DNA from 2 places in the Priestia sp. RMT2NF4 genome. Region 2 is predicted to be linked to the other one. Evidence: a T-box and tRNA genes for the amino acid it is inferred to sense, from the RefSeq annotation. Region 2 holds a T-box; the other holds one or more tRNA genes.

Region 1 (9,944 bases), on a different contig from region 2:
GTTTGCGTTACATTTAAAAATGTTGGAGCTAAGTCCTTATCTTGCCAAGCACCGTCTGCAAGCGCATCTAAATAACTGCGCATCGTTGTTAACGGCGTACGCAATTCATGTGAAACATTCGCTACAAATTCTCGGCGATCTTGATCAATTTTCTCCTGCTCTGTAATGTCATGCAAGACAATGATAATCCCGTTGATAAAACCGGTCTCTTTTTGAATAGCGGAAATGGTAGCTCGTAAAATAAAGGGATCCGATTTTGTACTAAAGTCCAAAATTAATGACTCTTGATTGGCAAGCAAGCTTTCAAACGTATGCGTTTCTTCAAGATCTAATAGGGAAACAACTGGATCAGACAAAACCGTTTCACGTGAAACATTTAGCATAGCTGCGGCTGGATCATTAATTAAAATTACTCTTCCCTTTCGATCCGTCGCAATAACGCCGTCCGTCATATGAGCTAATACCGAACTAAGCTTACGGCGCTCCCCTTCTGTCGTTGCCTGTGCTTCTTGAAGCTTTCTTGTTAAGTTGTTGAATGTGAGAGCTAGCTGACCAATTTCATCATACCCGTACACCTTAGCTTTTCTCGTAAAATTCCCTTTGGCCATCTCAAGTGCTTGTTTTCTCATTTCAGACATTGGACGAGTAATGGTCTGAGCTAAAAACACGCCTAAAATAGCTGTGATAAAAAGAGCAATCACCGTACCTGCCTTAAAGATCTGATTGATATTACTCATTTGATCGTAAACAGGCTCCATGGAAGCTGTTAAGTAAATAGCGCCTAAGATTTCTTCGCTAGACTGAACTTTTCCATTTTTATTAGTTGAACTTGATTGACTGGCACCTACTTTATCCTGTAAACGGATAGGCTGTATCATAACTCTGATTCGCTGCCCGCTTTGATCAACAAATACATTATCAGAGTTCGTTCCTGCTAACAACGCATTTGTAATCGCTAAATCATTAGTCTTTTTACCTATGATCTGTTGAGGATTTGAGTTCGATGTAGCAATGATTCTTCTATTTTGGTCAATGACTCTTACTTCAGAAATGTCATTCATATCATTTGAAGCTAAATTGGGTCTTGAAGCAAAATCTCTTAAAATAGTCTTTAAGTCTTCCTCAAGAGTCGGTGAATCATCATCACGATTTTTCACCATTTCTTGTCCAATGTTATACGTCAGCAAGTCTGTCCGCTCTTGAAGAGACGTTCGAAAGTTGTTAACTAATTCTTTTTCTAATTGTCGTGCAAAATAGACCCCAATAATTTGCATCGCAATTAAAATGAGCAGCACATAAATCAATACAAACTTTAAATGAATAGATTGCAGGAGCCTTACTTTCTTCATCTAAAATTACTCCTGCTCTGGGCTGCGTAAATAATAGCCTACTCCACGTCTTGTTACAATCCACATTGGATGGCTTGGATTATCTTCAATTTTTTCACGTAATCTTCGAACTGTTACATCTACCGTACGCACATCACCAAAATAGTCATAACCCCATACAGTTTGAAGCAAGTGTTCACGCGTCATGACTTGTCCAATGTGCTTCGCTAAATAATGCAGCAGCTCAAATTCACGATGAGTCAGTTCAATCGTTTCTCCGCGCTTAGACACAATATAAGCATCTGGATGAATAACAAGTGCTCCAATCGTAATTTCATTCGTTTCACTTTCTTCTGTTGGAACAGCTACCTGCTGATGTCTACGTAAATTAGCTTTTACACGTGCTAATAATTCACGCGTACTGAACGGCTTAGTTACATAATCATCTGCACCTAATTCTAGACCTAAAACCTTGTCAATTTCAGAGTCTTTTGCTGTTAACATGATAATGGGCATATCATATTTTTTGCGCACTTCTCGGCAAACTTCCATTCCATCTTTCTGAGGAAGCATAATATCTAATAAAATCATTTCAGGCTGTACTTCTTCCACTTTTTCAAGTGCTTCTACGCCATCATAAGCACAAAATACTTCGTAACCTTCTTTTTGCAAATTAAACTTTAAAATATCTGCAATCGGCTTTTCGTCATCTACGACTAAAATACGTTTATCCATGATCATCGTTCTCCTTTATTAGTTGAAGCAAAATATAAAAGATAGTATTCATACTGTTTGAATACCGTAGTTTTATTATACTTGATAACCCTTGAAACGTCACAAGTTCATCCTCTACTATACATGAAGATATATGATTTTCAACCATCTCCAAATACAAAAGTAATATATTACCATAAAAGAGATGCAAAGCAAATAACGTTTTCTTTTAAATGTAAATAAAAGAAAAAAGCATGACTTTAAATAAAGTCATGCTTTTTGATGGCTCGGGACGGAATCGAACCGCCGACACAAGGATTTTCAGTCCTTTGCTCTACCAACTGAGCTACCGAGCCAAAATGGCGGTCCCGACGGGAATCGAACCCGCGATCTCCTGCGTGACAGGCAGGCATGTTAACCGCTACACCACGGGACCTCAGTCTATATGCTATGTATTAAAAATATTAAAAATGACCCGTACGGGATTCGAACCCGTGTTACCGCCGTGAAAGGGCGGTGTCTTAACCGCTTGACCAACGGGCCACGTTGTAACAAAAGTGAGCCATGAAGGACTCGAACCTTCGACCCTCTGATTAAAAGTCAGATGCTCTACCAACTGAGCTAATGGCTCATGTTATATCTCTTAGCGACGCTTATTATAATAACATGATATTTCATATAAATGCAATAGTTTTTTTAAAACTTTCTTTTTATTATTGAGCTTTTTTTAAAAGTCTTGTTAAAAAAGCACCAATTATAAATAAAAAAGGTTAGCTCACGAAGAGCTAACTCTTTTTATTTAGCTATATACACCACGTAATACATTTGTTTGTGTACGATCTGGACCTACAGAGAAAATAGATAAAGGAATACCTGTTAATTGAGACACGCGCTCTAAGTAGTGGCGAGCGTTATCAGGTAACTCATCTAATGTTTTCACACCCGTGATATCTTCTGTCCAACCTGGAAGCTCTTCATATACAGGTTCGCATTCTGCAAGTGTTTTTAAGCTAGCAGGGAATTCTTCCATAACTTCCCCTTTATAACGGTAAGCTACACAAATCTTTAATGTCTCAATTCCCGTTAATACATCAATTGAGTTTAAAGATAAGTCTGTGATTCCGCTAACGCGGCGAGCATGACGTACAACTACACTGTCAAACCAACCTACACGGCGAGGACGACCAGTTGTTGTACCATATTCACGTCCTACTTCACGGATTTGATCACCGATTTCGTTTGTTAATTCAGTTGGGAAAGGACCGTCACCAACACGAGTTGTATAGGCTTTTGATACACCTACAACGTGTTTGATTTTAGATGGACCTACACCAGAACCAATTGTTACTCCACCCGCTACTGGGTTTGAAGATGTAACAAATGGATATGTTCCTTGGTCGATATCTAACATAACACCTTGTGCGCCTTCAAATAGTACACGACGTCCTTCGTCTAACGCATCATTTAATACTACTGATGTATCAACAACATATTTTGCAACTTGTTGACCATACTCATAGTACTCATCTAAAATTTCTTCTAATGTAAAGCCTTCTACTTCATACATTTTTTCAAGAAGGCGATTCTTTTCAGCTAAGTTTTGTGTTAATTTTGCTTCAAATACTTCACGGTCTAGTAAATCGGCAATTCGAATACCAACACGTGCTGCTTTATCCATATAAGCTGGTCCAATACCTTTTTTCGTTGTACCAATCTTATTTTCACCTTTACGTTCTTCTTCAACTTCATCTAATTTTAAATGATATGGAAGAATCACATGAGCTCGGTTACTAATACGTAAGTTTTCTGTTGTTACACCGCGATCATGTAAGTATTTTAATTCTTGAACAAGTGCTTTTGGATCAACAACCATACCGTTTCCAATTACACACGTTTTGTCATTATAAAAAATACCTGAAGGAATTAAATGTAACTTATAAGTTTCACCATTAAACTTAATTGTGTGACCTGCATTGTTCCCACCTTGGTAACGTGCAATCACTTCTGCATTTTCTGATAGGAAGTCTGTAATCTTCCCTTTTCCTTCATCTCCCCATTGTGTTCCTACTACAACGACTGAAGACATATCTTAAGCACCTCCGCTTAGTAAGCAACAGCTCACTACGACATAATTTAACCATGGATAAGTGTATCAATTTATCACACTAAAGTCAATTAAATCCGAACGATTTAACAAAAGTTATTACAAATATATCGTATTTTGCGGAACGAATGCGATAACAATAAAATAAAACCTCTCATATTGAGAGGTTTTATGCACCAGGCGGCACTCCTGCGTCATCAAAGCGCCGCTCGAGATTAACGAATTTATTGTATTCTTTTACAAAGGCAAGCTGTACGGTTCCAACTGGACCGTTACGCTGCTTGGCTATAATAATCTCGATAATATTTTGATTTTCTGTGTCTTTTTCATAATAGTCTTCACGATATAAGAAAGCTACGATATCGGCATCCTGCTCAATACTTCCGGATTCACGAATATCAGACATCATCGGTCGCTTATCTTGTCTCTGCTCTACGCCACGGGAAAGCTGTGATAAGGCGATAACAGGAACTTCTAATTCACGGGCTAAAGCTTTTAACGCACGCGAAATTTCAGATACTTCCTGCTGTCGGTTTTCTCCGCTTCGTCCATTACCTTGAATAAGCTGTAAGTAGTCAATTAAAATCATCCCAAGTCCGCCTTCTTGTTTCAAGCGACGACACTTAGAACGAATTTCACCTACTCGAATACCCGGTGTATCATCAATATAAATCCCTGCATTGGACAAAGATCCCATTGCCATCGTGAGCTTTCCCCAGTCATCGGCTGTAAGCGAGCCTGTACGCAGCCTTTGTGCATCAATATTTCCTTCGGCACACAGCATCCTCATAACAAGCTGCTGAGCACCCATCTCTAAACTGAATATTGCTACGTTCTCATCCGTTTTCGTTGCAACGTTTTGCGCAATATTTAAGGCAAAAGCCGTTTTACCTACCGATGGACGGGCCGCTACAATGATTAAATCATTTCGTTGGAACCCTGCTGTCATTCTATCTAAATCACTAAACCCAGTTGGGATACCTGTAATGTCACCTTTTCGATTGTGAAGAACTTCGATATCATCGTACGTTTGTACAAGTACATCTTTGATATTTTGAAACACACCGCTGTTTTTACGCTGTGCTACTTCTAAAATGTTTTTTTCCGCTTCATTTAATAAAACTTCCACTTCGTCTTCCCTTGCATATCCTTCTGAAGCAATATGCGTTGCAGTACGAATTAGACGGCGTAAAATCGACTTTTCTTCTACGATTTTACCGTAATACTCTACGTTTGCAGCCGTTGGAACAGAGTTAGCTAAATCACTTAAATACGATACGCCGCCAACTTCTTCTAAGATTTTTTGATCAGCTAATTCAGACGTTACCGTTACCAAATCAACCGGTTCACCTTGGTCAGAAAGTTTCAGCATACATGTAAAGATTTTCTGGTGCGATGCCCGGTAAAAATCTTCAGGTATCAGCAGTTCAGATGCTAAGGTTAAAGAAGAAGGCTCTAAGAAAATGGCCCCTAATAGCGCTTGCTCTGCTTCAATATTCTGAGGCGGAAGACGATCAGCAAAAAGATCACTCATATTTCTATGCCCCTCTTATATTCTTTCAGTATTTTCTTTCATCATAAATGTTGGCGCGAACAAATACAAGTCCGCGCCAACCCTTTATATTATTTACTTATTTCTCAATCGTACGTTTATTTTTGTTCAGTCACGTGTACCTTTACAGTAGCCGTTACTTCCGGATGTAATTTAACCGGTACATTTGTGTAGCCTAATGCGCGAATGGCATCATTTAATTCAATTTTACGCTTATCTACTTTAATTTTGTGTTTTTTCTTTAATTCTTCAGCAATTTGTTTGCTTGTGATAGAACCGAATAAACGGCCACCTTCACCAGATTTTGCTGTTAATTCAACTGTCAGTTCTTCAAGAGTTGCTTTTAACTCTTTGTTTGCTTGAAGTTCTGCAGCTGCATCTTTTTGCTCTCTATTTTTTTGTGCTTCTAATACTTTCACATTACCGCCCGTAGCTTCAACAGCATAACCATTTTTTAATAAGAAGTTATGTGCATAACCATCTGAAACATTTTTCACTTCACCTTTTTTGCCTTTTCCTTTTACATCTTTTAAGAAAATTACTTTCATGATTTTTTACCTCCATCTAAGTACTCATCAATTGCTTGTTTAAGCCTTTCTTCAGCTTCATCCAAACTAATGTCTTGAAGCTGAGTAGCAGCATTCGTTAAGTGGCCTCCGCCTTGGAGACTTTCCATAATAACTTGTACATTGATATCTCCAAGCGATCTAGCACTAATGCCAATTAGATTATCCCGTCGCTTAGAAATAACAAACGAAGCAACCACTCCGCTGATTGAAAGCAGCGTATCTGCAGCTTGCGCGATTAACACTTGATCATACATTTTGTTCGGTTCAGCGCGTGAAATGGCAATACCTGCTGTATAAATCTCTGCATGTTCAATAAAGCGTGCTCGCTGTACATATTGCGTAATATCTTCTTTTAAAAACTTTTGAACAAGAACCGTATCTGCGCCTTGAGAACGTAAAAAGGACGCTGCATCAAACGTACGAGATCCCGTGCGTAATGTAAAGCTTTTTGTATCGACAATAATACCGGCTAAAAGTGCTGTTGCTTCTAGCATATCAATTTTAAATCGTTTTGGCTGGTATTCAAGAAGCTCAGTAACGAGTTCTGCTGTCGAGGAAGCATATGGCTCCATATAGACAAGAAGAGGGTCTTCGATAAAGTCTTCTCCTCGTCTATGATGATCAATGACCACGACATTTTCAATACGATTTAATAACCTTTCTTCAATAACGAGCGACGGCTTATGCGTATCTACTACTACTAAAAGAGTATCATCACTCACAAGATTTAAGGCTTCTTCAGGCGTAATAAATCGTTCCCACAGGCCTTCTTTCTTTTTAATCTCTTCTAGCATTCGCTGAACACCTGTATCAATATGATCAGGATCTAATACGATAAAACCGTCTTTCTGATTTACTTGCGCTACTTTTAATATCCCAATAGCAGCTCCTACAGCATCCATATCCGGATACTTATGACCCATGATAATCACTTTTCCACTCTCTGTAATGAGCTCTTTTAACGCGTGAGAAATAACTCTGGCACGCACGCGCGTCCGTTTTTCCATTGGATTAGTCTTGCCGCCAAAGAATTTCACTTTTCCATTCGGCTGTTTAATCGCTACTTGATCTCCACCTCGGCCTAAGGCCAAATCCAAGCTAGATTGAGCTAAAGCACCCAGCTCAGGTAAATCAGCAGCACCAGCTCCGATACCAATGCTCAATGTAAGCGGTATATTTTGTTTAGACGTCTCTTCTCGAACTTGGTCTAAGATAGAAAATTTGCTTCGCTCTAAATGAATTAAGATTTGTTCATTCATAATCGCAATAAATTTCTCAGAAGACGTACGTTTAATAAAAATACCGTATTCTTGAGCCCAACTATTTAACATAGAAGTTACTTGGCTATTCAAGTTACTTTTAACTTGATCATCCATTCCTTGCGTTAGTTCATCATAATTATCTAAAAAGATAATGCCTAAACTTGTTCGTTCTTCCTCATACAATTTTTCGATTTCTATTTGCTCTGTAATATCAAAGAAGTACAGTAAGCGCTCGTCTCGTTTAATCACCACTTTGAATTTCCGATCATGCAACGTGACAACTTCTGTTTCCACTTCTTGTTTGATCAGTGGAATAATACTCTCTGCCACATCGTATAATGATCTTCCCACCAGTGTGTCTTCACCCAGACAAGATGCTAGAAAAGGATTGGTCCATTCAATTTGATATTCATCATTAAATAGCATAATCCCAATCGGCATTTCCATTAATGCCTCTTCGCCTACTTTTTTCAACCGATGAGACAGCATTGAAATATAGGTTTCAAACTCATCGGACAGCATTCGCTCCATTCTCATGTATAGAAAAAGACAGGCTAATAGTAATATAAAGCCTATCATTCCTATGATCCAATTATGATAGGTCACGATACCTACTAAAATCAGGGCTATACTATACAATGAGTAAAATGGATAGCGAATGACGTTCTTTTTTGTAAAGACAGGCATCCATTTCAGCTCCTACTTTTTTAAGTTCCACAATATCTACTTTTTTGTGTCTAATTGTTTTCTTAAATTAAATCCTAAATCAATTATACCTAAGATGCGCACAATTTGAAGGATAATTGGAATAATTAATGCTAAAATTGTTACAACAATTGGAATTGCTTTGGCATACCCTTTTTGATGTGAGAAATAGAAAATAAAAGAGATCCCTTGTAACACGACTAGCATTTGCAGTCCCATCACGATGTTGATAATAGCTACGTACATAAATGTACCTTGTTCAATATTAAAAGATGGGAAGGATAAGATTAATGCAATCAAATAATACCATAGAATACTTTTAGGAAGTTTAAATTCACGAAAAGGCGGGAATGCTTGCACCTCATAACCTGTTCTTTTAAGAATAGGCGTAGCAATAAGCTGAGAGAAAAAGGCTAGAATAACTCCACCCATAACAATTAATAGAGGCAGCAGATTTTTAAACATATCAAATGCATCTCTCATTTGGTCAATTTGAGATTCCTTAACGTCTTGTCCTAAACTTTTCATCATTTCAATACTTTGATTAATCGATTGATCTAAAGCATTATTTATTTGCTCCATTAAATTAACATTAAAAATGACATTTGCTCCTACGAACAATAAAAGTAAACCTAAACTAAATGCAACCGTGCCGCCTAGTAAAATGGTATACCTTTTTTGTTTTTGTCGGTAAAGCATTCCTATTGCTAATCCACCAATACCAAATACAAGTGTAAAAGGAAGAGTCAATACATTTCCAAATAACAAAGTCAATAACAACCCTACTACTAAAAATAATATTGCCTTTTTCCACCCATGACGAACGGTATACACAATAAATGGAACAGCTAGCGCTAGTTGAAAAATGGTTCCCACAACAGGTATGTATAGTGAAAAAAGCAACAGCGCTACAAACAGCGCTAAAAGAGCTGCTCCTTCTGTAATATATCGAATTCCTTTCACAACTTCACCTCGTTGATATAGACTATTATTTATTTTATCGATTCAGTTCATAAGAAGCAACTATTTGACAAAAGAGCACCTATGTAATGTAAAAAGAGGCAGTAAGGGAATCCTTACTGCCTCTTTTTATACCGTTCATTATTCACCAGAAACATATGGTAATAATGCCATTTGACGAGCGCGTTTGATAGCGATCGTTAATTTACGTTGGTATTTAGCGCTTGTTCCAGTTACACGACGAGGTAAAATTTTACCACGCTCTGAAACGAATTTTTTAAGCATATCTACATCTTTGTAATCGATGTGAGTGATGCCGTTTGCTGTGAAGAAACAAACTTTACGACGTCTGTTGCGTCCACCTTTACGTCCACCTGCCATTTTGATACGCCTCCTTCCGCTTAAAAGTTTCTATAAAATTTTATACTCCGGATAATCTACTGCGAATTAAAACGGTAAATCGTCATCAGAAATGTCAATTGTCTCGCCATTATTTGCAAATGGATCATCATCAACGCGAGTATAACCTTGATTACCTGAGTTACGGTTCTGATTATCTCCAAATGGAGAGCCTTGTCCAGATCCTCCAGTGTTAGCAAAGTTACTGCGTTGCGTATCCCCACCGCCACTTTTCGGCTCTAAAAATTGCACACTTTCCGCTACAACTTCCGTTACGTATACACGACGACCGTCTTGTCCTTCGTAACTGCGAGATTGTAGTCGACCATCAACACCAGCTAAACTTCCTTT
Region 2 (9,944 bases):
TTTGGATTTGAAAATTATTCATTCCGTCTATCTTATCGTGATCCTGAAGATACAGAAAAATACTTCGATGATGATGCAATGTGGGAAAAAGCACAAAGCATGTTAAAAGATGCAATGGATGAGCTTGACCTTGATTATTATGAAGCTGAAGGCGAAGCGGCATTCTACGGTCCAAAACTAGATGTTCAAGTTAAAACAGCTCTTGGTAAAGAAGAGACGCTATCTACGGTTCAATTGGATTTCTTACTTCCTGAACGCTTTGATTTAACGTATGTAGGGGAAGACGGAAAACAGCATCGACCTGTTGTTATTCACCGCGGCGTGGTGTCAACAATGGAACGTTTTGTAGCTTTCTTAATCGAAGAATACAAAGGAGCTTTCCCAACGTGGTTAGCACCTGTACAAGTTCAAGTGATTCCGGTATCACCTACGGTTCACCTTGAGTATGCAAAAGAAGTGCAAGAACAGCTTCAGCTTGCGGGTATTCGCGTGGAACTTGATTCTCGCGATGAGAAAATTGGCTATAAAATCCGTGAGGCTCAAATGCAAAAAATTCCTTACATGCTTGTTGTAGGGGATAAAGAAGTAGAAGATAAAGCAGTAAACGTACGTAAATATGGTGAGCAGAATTCAGAAACAGTGGATTTCCAAGCCTTTTTACAAAATGTAAAAGCAGAAGCATCTCGTTAATGAAAAAAGCAGAGAATTGAAATTCTCTGCTTTTTTATCTAACATTTATAAAAAACTGTTGCATAAATGGTTTTCCTTTGATACAATAACTTTTGTTGTGAAAAAAGAACGAAATCATTGACTTTTGTCTTTGTTGATACTATAATAGCTTAAGTAATTGAATACTTGTTTATACAGAAGAAGAAGCACCCGCTTCTCACCTGAGTGACGCATAAAGCAGTTAGCAGGTACATCGTATCTTAATTAAAACGATAGAAGTGTGGGTGCAGTATGTACTCACACTTTTTTGTGTGAGTTAATAATCGGTCTAAGCAAGCGTATTCGCTCATTAAACCTTGGAGGTGGCTACTTATTAGCAAGGACATGATGGTAAACGAGGGCATTCGAGCTCGCGAAGTTCGTCTAATTGATCAAAATGGTGAACAATTAGGAATTAAATCAAAAAATGAAGCATTAGAAATTGCTTCACGAGTAAATCTTGACTTAGTAATGGTTGCTGCAAATGCGAAACCGCCGGTATGTCGTATTATGGACTACGGTAAATTCCGCTATGAGCAACAACGTAAAGAAAGAGAAGCTCGTAAAAACCAAAAAGTTGTAAACTTAAAAGAAGTTCGTTTAAGTCCAACAATTGATGAACATGATTTTAACACTAAACTTCGTAACGCACGCAAGTTCCTTGAAAAAGGTGACAAAGTGAAAGCGTCTATTCGCTTTAAAGGTCGTGCCATTACTCATAAAGGGATTGGCCAAAAAGTACTTGAACGTTTTTCACAAGCTTGCGAAGATGTAAGTTCAGTTGAATCGGCTCCTAAAATGGAAGGCCGCAGCATGTTCTTAGTCTTGGCACCTAAAAACGAAAAGTAATAGAACGAGGAGGAACACCCCATGCCAAAAATGAAAACACATCGTGGCGCTGCAAAGCGTTTCAAAAAGACTGGAAGCGGTAAATTAAAACGTGCTCGTGCTTACACAAGCCATTTATTCGCTAACAAATCTACAAAACAAAAGCGTAAATTACGTAAAGGTTCTTTAGTAAGCAAAGGTGACTTCAAACGTATCCGTCACTTATTAGATAACATTAAGTAATTTGGGTTGAGATAGAAACAATACAGGAGGTAAACAATTATGCCACGCGTAAAAGGCGGTACAGTAACACGCAAACGTCGTAAAAAAGTTTTAAAATTAGCTAAAGGTTTCTTCGGTTCGAAGCATAGATTATATAAAGTTGCTAATCAGCAAGTTATGAAATCTCACATGTATGCTTATCGTGACCGTCGTCAGAAAAAACGTGACTTCCGTAAATTATGGATCACACGTATTAATGCAGCTGCTCGTATGAACGGTCTTTCTTACAGCCGTTTAATGCACGGTTTAAAATTAGCAGGTATTGAAGTTAACCGCAAAATGCTTGCTGACTTAGCTGTAGCTGATGAAAAAGCATTTGCTGAATTAGCAACTGCTGCTAAAAAAGGCTTAGATAAGTAATGAATATAAAGTCTCGTCATCTTTAGATGATGAGGCTTTTTTGCTATCGGAGGACATATCATGAATGAACTGCTGCTTACCTATTTTATTGTTATTAATATAATAGGGATAGGAATGATGTATAGAGATAAACAAAAAGCGAAAAGACATGAGTGGAGAATTGCCGAAAGCACACTGTGGACGGTAGCTGCTATCGGAGGAGCCATTGGAGGACTGATTGGTATGTATTGCTATCGTCATAAAACGAAGCACACATCGTTTACAGTAGGTTTTCCTATTCTTGCCGCTCTTGATTTACTTTTCTTTTTTGTTATCAGCTGAGCACAAATGATTTTGTGCTCAGTGTAAAAATTCTCGAACGGGGCTTTTCCAGCGAATAGGAGCATTTGGATACATGTTGTGTACGTGATTTTCCAGCAGCTTGAAATCTTGTTTTTGCAGTTCATGCAATCGAGATGGATCTGTTAACACCATTGTAATCGACAAAGACTCTGGTTCATTGGGATTGCTGTATTTTTCTCCTTCAAATAAAATACCTTTATACGTTAGTAGAAAATTTTTGCGGATATTCGTTTTTTCGTCAACGACAAAAAATTGCTGATGTTCCTGAGCTGCTACAAGCTTCCGCTTTGGACTGCGAAAATGCTGAACCAGCTTTAATAGTGTGTAAGCAACAAGCGCGAAAATGAACACGCGAACGATAACAATAACAAACATAACGCTCCCTCCTTTACAAGGCACAGTTTTCTTACTTTACGTTTCAGTCTCTAAAAAGTTTCACGATTTTTGATATAATTTCTTTATTGGTTTAAAAAGAAGAAGATATACATAATTACAGGAGTGATTACATTGAATTTACAACAGCTATTTACCATGCAGCGCCAGCTGGATCAGCATATAGAGGACAAGCATCAGCTTCATAAGGAAGACTTGGTTCCAAGAAAACTTTTAGCTCTGCTTGTTGAAATGGGAGAGCTGGCAAACGAAACGCGCTGCTTCAAATTTTGGAGCGTTAAACCTCCGGCTGAAGATGCTGTTATTTTAGAAGAATTTGTGGACGGCGTACATTTCATTCTTTCTTTAGGTATTGAAAAAGGATACGATGATTTAACTGAGCTGCCAAAAGTAAAAGCAGCTGGTTCAAAAACAACACAATTTTTACAGGTATTTGCACAAGTTTCTGCTTTCGAGCAGGACCTGTCAAAAGAAAACTATGTGAACATGTTTGCATCTTACATGACGCTTGGCGATATGTTTGGTTTTTCTGCTGAACATATTGAAGAGGCGTACATGTCAAAAAATGAAGTGAATTTTAAACGCCAAGAACAAGGATACTAGAAATAAAGGGATGGGAAATTTTACTTCAACCTCTTTTTAGCTATAATAGAGGTATACATATGAAAGGGGTAATCCATATGACAAAGTTAGATGAAACATTGACGATGCTTAAAGCACTAACAGATGCAAAAGGAATTCCTGGAAATGAGCGTGAACCGCGTGAGGTTATGAAGAAATATATTGCACCTTATGCAGATGAAGTAACGACGGATGGGCTAGGCAGTTTGATTGCAAAAAAAGTAGGCAACGAACAAGGGCCTAAAATTATGGTAGCCGGTCACTTGGATGAAGTTGGTTTTATGGTGACTCAAATTGATGAACGCGGCTTTATTCGTTTTCAAACGGTAGGCGGATGGTGGTCTCAAGTTATGCTTGCTCAACGCGTAACCATCGTGACATCTAAAGGAGAGGTAACGGGGATTATTGGCTCAAAGCCACCTCATATCTTGCCTCCAGAAGTTCGCAAAAAGCCAGTTGACATTAAAGATATGTTCATCGATATTGGTGCTTCTAGCAGAGAAGAAGTAGCGGAGTGGGGAGTAAAACCTGGTGATCAGGTTGTACCTTATTTCGAATTTACGGTTATGAACAATGAAAAGATGCTGCTAGCGAAAGCCTGGGATAACCGTATTGGTTGTGCAATCGCTATCGATGTATTAAAAGCTTTAAAAAATGAAAAACATGAAAATGTTGTGTATGGTGTAGGAACGGTGCAAGAAGAAGTTGGACTCCGAGGTGCAAAAACATCTGCTAACTTTATTGAACCAGATATTGCATTTGCTGTTGATGTCGGTATCGCTGGAGATACACCTGGTGTTTCTGATAAAGAAGCCTCTTCTAAAATGGGGCAGGGTCCGCAAATCATTTTATATGATGCTTCCATGGTCTCTCATAAAGGACTTCGAGATACAGTAGTAGATGTGGCAGATGAATTAAATATTCCGTATCAATTTGATGCAATTGCTGGAGGCGGTACGGACTCGGGTTCTATCCATATTTCAGCTAACGGGGTGCCAGCACTTTCGATTACAATTGCAACTCGTTATATCCATTCTCATGCAGCAATGCTTCATCGTGATGATTATGAAAACGCAGTTAAATTAATTGCGGAAGTCATTAAGCGCTTAGACCGAGATACGGTTAACGCCATTACGTATAATTGAAAAAAGCTCATTCTCCTAGGGGAATGAGCTTTTTGTTGTACATAGGAAAAGGTTATTTATTTTAAACCGTTTTCAAGCGTTGTCAGAATTTCTTCTTTTTCTGATTCCGGAGACTTTTCCCAAAGCACTTCAAATAAAACACCAAGTCCAGGGAGCATTTTTTCTTCACCGCTTTGAATAGCGTCAGAAATTGTAGCCTCAAGCTCTTCTTTTGAGTTTCCTGAAACGTTTGCAATAACAGCATTTCGTAAATTAAGATCCATCATTTTCACCTCAGCTATCGTAAAGTTACCAATAGTTTTTGTTTTCTTTGCGATTTCTATGTACAATAAAGTGAAACTTATCTAATGATTATTGAACAAAATGTAATCGAACTATTTATTTTTGTATAGATAAAGGAGTTATGTTTGTGAAACAAATTGATTCAGTTAAAAATCCGCAGGTAAAAGCGTGGAAAAAACTGCATAATAAAAAAGACCGTGATAAGCAGGGCCTTTTTATGGTAGAAGGCTTTCATTTAGTCGAAGAGGCTATCAAAAATAAGGATTGTGTAAAGGAACTAATTATACGCGAATCGACCGAAGTGCCCGCACAGTGGGATATAGACGGTATCGAAATAATCGTTGTAAACGAAGCAATTAGTAAGTTATTATCTGACACAGAAACACCTCAAGGAATTATTGCCGTGTGTTTTCAAACAAAGCATGCGGAAATTATTCATACAGCACAGAAAGTATTGCTTTTAGATGCCGTGCAAGATCCAGGTAACCTAGGCACCATTATCCGAACCGCTGATGCTGCGGGAGTGGAGGCTATTATCATTGGAGAGGGCAGCGTGGATGTGTACAACCCAAAAGTCGTTCGTTCAACGCAAGGAGCTATTTTTCACCTTCCAATTGTAAAAGGCGATTTACTCGAAATAATTTCATTGTTAAAAGAAAGAGGAATAGCAGTTTACGGCACGTCGTTACAAAATGGAAAGGTCTACACACACGTAAAACCTTCAAACGAATTTGCGCTGATTGTGGGAAATGAAGGAAACGGCGTAAGCGAGAAAGTGTTGGAACAAACGGATCAGAATCTGTACATTCCCATCTATGGAAAGAGCGAGTCGTTAAATGTTGCCATCGCTTCTGGAATCTTACTTTATTATTTACGCGGAATGTAGTTGCATCGAGAACGTGTTTTCACTATAATAATACAATAGTTACATATGTAAAAAACGATGAAAGAGAGCAGTAGCTTATGTCCGTTTATGCAGGGAGAAAATGCCATGACTGAAAGCATTTTTATAAATGTAATAAGTGAATTCACCTCTTGAGTTGACACTTAGACCATCTTACATAGATGTAAAGGTGTTCCGGAGATTCCGTTAACTTGAATGAAGTGAACTGTATACGTCTGTGTATATAGTTAACAAGGGTGGTAACGCGACTAATCCTCGTCCCTTTTTTGGGAGGAGGTTTTTTTATTTGTCATTTTTTACGTTAAAAGGAGGAATAAGTGATGAAAGAACGTTTACAAGAACTTCAACAAGAAGCAATTGCAAAAGTCGAAGCAGCAAGTGCTTTAAAAGAATTAAACGACGTACGCGTAGCTTATTTAGGAAAGAAAGGCCCTATCACAGAAGTACTTCGCGGTATGGGAAAACTTTCAGCTGAAGAGCGTCCTGTAATGGGAGCACTTGCAAATGAAGTACGTGAAGCGATTGCATCTAAAATTGAAGAAAAACAAACGGCGTTAGAAGCAGCCGAGGTAGAGCGTAAACTTGCTTCAGAAACAATTGACGTAACGCTGCCGGGACGCCCGGTTAAAGCAGGTACGCATCACCCGCTCACAAGCGTGGTTGAAGAAGTAGAAGATTTATTCTTAGGAATGGGCTATGAAGTAGCAGAAGGACCAGAAGTAGAGCAGGACTACTATAATTTCGAAGCGCTGAACTTGCCAAAAGGTCACCCAGCACGTGATATGCAAGATACGTTCTATATTACGGAAGAAACGCTTCTTCGTACGCATACATCAACTGTTCAAGCTCGTGTTATGAACAAGAATGAAGGCAAAGGACCTGTTAAAATTATTTGCCCAGGTAAAGTGTACCGCCGCGATGACGATGATGCTACGCATTCACATCAATTTATGCAAATTGAAGGTCTTGTAGTAGACGAAAACATTCGTATGAGCGATTTAAAAGGCACGCTTGAAGTATTTGTGAAAAAGATGTTCGGTGCAGACCGTGAAATTCGTCTTCGTCCAAGTTTCTTCCCATTCACTGAGCCGTCTGTAGAAGTAGACGTATCGTGTGCAAAATGTGGAGGTAAAGGCTGTAATGTATGTAAACAAACAGGCTGGATTGAAATTTTAGGAGCCGGTATGGTTCATCCAAATGTTCTTGAAATGGCTGGATACGATTCAACTAAATATCGTGGTTTTGCTTTTGGAATCGGTGTAGAGCGTATTGCTATGTTAAAACACGGCGTGGATGATATTCGTCATTTCTATACAAATGATGTTCGTTTCTTAGATCAATTTAAACAAGTATAAAGGAGGGACTACGATGTTTGTATCTTATCGTTGGTTACAAGAGTATGTTGACTTATCAGGCGTAACGGCAGAAGAGTTAGCTGATAAAATCACAAAAAGTGGAATTGAAGTTGAAGGTGTAGAAAACTTAAATAAAGGCATCAGCGGAGTGGTAATTGGTCACGTTGTAGAACGTGAACAGCATCCAAATGCGGATAAATTAAGCCGCTGTCAAGTAGATCTTGGCGGAGGAGAAATCGTTCAAATCGTGTGCGGAGCACCTAACGTGGCACAAGGTCAAAAAGTAGCGGTTGCAAAAGTGGGAGCTGTACTTCCAGGTAACTTTAAAATCAAGCGTGCTAAGCTTCGCGGTGAAGAATCGAACGGTATGATTTGTTCTCTTCAAGAGCTTGGCATTGAAAGCAAGCTTGTGGCAAAAGATTATCAAGAAGGCATCTTCGTCTTCCCAAGTGATGCTGAAGTAGGAGCGGATGCGCTAGATGCATTAAACTTAAACGATGAAGTATTAGAACTAGGGCTAACACCAAATCGTTCAGACTGCTTAAGTATGTTAGGTGTAGCACATGAGGTGGCTGCTATTTTACGTCGTGAAGTGAAGTATCCGTCAGTAAACGTGCAAACGTCTGATGAGCAAGCAGCTGATTATATTTCCGTTAAAGTAGAGGCAAAAGAAGACAATCCCCTTTACGTAGCGCGCGTTGTGAAAAACGTAAAAATTGCTCCGTCACCATTATGGATGCAAACGCGTTTAATGGCAGCTGGTATTCGACCTCATAACAACGTTGTTGATATTACCAACTATATTTTGCTTGAATACGGCCAGCCGCTGCATGCTTTTGACTATGATCGTCTTGGTTCAAAAGAAATTGTTGTACGTCACGCGTCAGAAGGCGAGAAGTTTGTAACGCTTGACGATCAAGAGCGCGTATTAAAAGGCAATCAGCTTGTTATTACAAACGGCAGTGAACCGGTAGCCCTTGCAGGTGTAATGGGGGGAGCAAACTCTGAAGTAAAAGACGATACGGTAAATGTTCTTATTGAATCAGCTTACTTCAAAGGTTTAACAGTTCGTCAAGCTTCCAAAGACCACGGTCTTCGCAGTGAGGCAAGTGTTCGTTTTGAAAAAGGAATTGATCCTAACCGTACGCGTGTAGCTGCTGACCGCGCAGCAGAATTAATGGCTGAATACGCTTCAGGTGAAGTGGTAAGCGGTACTGTAGAAGTAGATACACTAACTGTGGAACCTGCTGTTGTAGCTGTGTCACTTGGACGTATTAACAATGTGCTTGGTACAGAACTGTCGATGGAAGAAGTACAAGATATTATGAACCGTCTTCAATTTGAAAGCAAAGTCGAAGATGAAACCATCGTTGTAACGGTACCGACTCGTCGAGGCGATATTACAATTGAAGAAGATATCGTGGAGGAAGTAGCGCGCATGTATGGCTATGACAACCTTCCTACAACGCTTCCTGTAACAGTGGCAACTCCAGGAAAATTAACAGAGTATCAGCTTGGACGCCGTAAAGTTCGCCGTTTCTTAGAGGGAGCAGGGCTAGCGCAAACAACAACCTATTCGTTAACGAGCGCTGAAAAAGCTACTCAGTTTGCACTCAATGCAACAAGTACGATTGGTTTAGCAATGCCGATGAGTGAAGATCGCAGCATCCTTCGTCAAAGCTTAGTGCCTCATTTACTTGAAGCAGTGAAGCACAATAATGCTCGTCAATCGGATTCTATTGCGCTATACGAAACAGGCTCAGTGTTCTTATCTAAAGGTGAAGGGGAATTACCGGATGAGCAGGAGCGCGTAGCTGGTGCAATCACGGGTCTATGGCATGCTCACGGCTGGCAAGGTGAAAAGAAAGTCGTTGATTTCTATGTGATTAAAGGTGTACTAGAAGGGTTATTTGCACAGCTTGGTTTAGAGAAACGAATCTCATATGCTCCCGTTAAAAAAGACGGTATGCACCCTGGACGTACAGCGGCTGTATGGTTAGATGAAAAAGAAATTGGATACGTGGGTCAAGTTCATCCTGTTGCTCAGAAACAGTATGGCCTTCGTGAAACATACGTGTTTGAATTACACCTTCAAGAGCTATTAGCTGCAGATGTCGAAGAAGTTCGTTATTCAGCTATTCCAAGATTCCCATCTATTACACGTGATATTGCACTTGTTGTAGATAAAAACGTTCTTGCAGGAGAAGTTCAGCGCGTCATCTATACGACGGGCGGAGAACTTTTAAAAGACGTGACAGTATTTGATCTATATGAAGGCGAGCGTATGGAAGAAGGCAAGAAATCTGTAGCTTTCTCTTTACGTTACTTAGATCCTGAACGTACATTAACAGATGAAGAAGTAGCAAAAGCACATGGTGCAGTTTTAGAAGCTGTTGAAAAAGAATTTGGTGCAACGCTTCGTTCATAAGAATAAAAAAAGAGATGTGGATTTCCACATCTCTTATTTTTTAGCTAATTTTAAAGCTTTTTCTGTATTAGCAAAATGGATTTTAGCTAAAGAGTTCAGCGCATTGACGCCATGTTTTTTAATAATTTTAGCAGCGGCTATATCAACTTGTGCTCCAGCTCCGCGAGGAATGACCATCCCCGTCTTTTCCGTTAGTAAATCCATTTGTTTTAAAAATGCGTATCTGGCAATAATGGAAGCAGCGGCTACAGATAAATGAACGCTTTCTCCTTTTGTACTGAAAAAGACATTTTCTT

What was found. The T-box of region 2 lies ahead of pheS (phenylalanine--tRNA ligase subunit alpha). A T-box ahead of a tRNA ligase gene usually reads a tRNA of that ligase, here a tRNA-Phe.
Region 1: it encodes a tRNA-Phe, which carries the amino acid that the T-box ahead of pheS (phenylalanine--tRNA ligase subunit alpha) is inferred to sense. The anticodon was not compared.

Annotation. Positions count from the first base shown of each region.
Region 1 is NZ_JBLQZO010000005.1:24,120-34,063, reverse strand. It holds gene walK (cell wall metabolism sensor histidine kinase WalK) at 1-1,349, opposite strand, end outside; gene yycF (response regulator YycF) at 1,356-2,063, opposite strand; tRNA gene ACMX9J_RS19650 (tRNA-Phe) at 2,326-2,398, opposite strand; tRNA gene ACMX9J_RS19645 (tRNA-Asp) at 2,403-2,478, opposite strand; tRNA gene ACMX9J_RS19640 (tRNA-Glu) at 2,514-2,585, opposite strand; tRNA gene ACMX9J_RS19635 (tRNA-Lys) at 2,601-2,673, opposite strand; gene ACMX9J_RS19630 (adenylosuccinate synthase) at 2,842-4,128, opposite strand; gene dnaB (replicative DNA helicase) at 4,316-5,680, opposite strand; gene rplI (50S ribosomal protein L9) at 5,797-6,246, opposite strand; gene ACMX9J_RS19615 (DHH family phosphoesterase) at 6,243-8,216, opposite strand; gene ACMX9J_RS19610 (YybS family protein) at 8,253-9,197, opposite strand; gene rpsR (30S ribosomal protein S18) at 9,336-9,575, opposite strand; gene ssb (single-stranded DNA-binding protein) at 9,642-9,944, opposite strand, start outside.
Region 2 is NZ_JBLQZO010000004.1:153,824-163,767, forward strand. It holds gene thrS (threonine--tRNA ligase) at 1-690, shown strand, start outside; ribosomal protein L20 leader region at 862-984, shown strand; gene infC (translation initiation factor IF-3) at 1,054-1,557, shown strand; gene rpmI (50S ribosomal protein L35) at 1,579-1,779, shown strand; gene rplT (50S ribosomal protein L20) at 1,819-2,178, shown strand; gene ACMX9J_RS18340 (DUF1294 domain-containing protein) at 2,239-2,499, shown strand; gene ACMX9J_RS18345 (hypothetical protein) at 2,518-2,895, opposite strand; gene ACMX9J_RS18350 (dUTP diphosphatase) at 3,028-3,516, shown strand; gene ACMX9J_RS18355 (M42 family metallopeptidase) at 3,594-4,679, shown strand; gene sspI (small acid-soluble spore protein SspI) at 4,736-4,942, opposite strand; gene ACMX9J_RS18365 (TrmH family RNA methyltransferase) at 5,083-5,847, shown strand; T-box leader at 5,896-6,131, shown strand; gene pheS (phenylalanine--tRNA ligase subunit alpha) at 6,186-7,220, shown strand; gene pheT (phenylalanine--tRNA ligase subunit beta) at 7,234-9,648, shown strand; gene rnhC (ribonuclease HIII) at 9,682-9,944, opposite strand, start outside.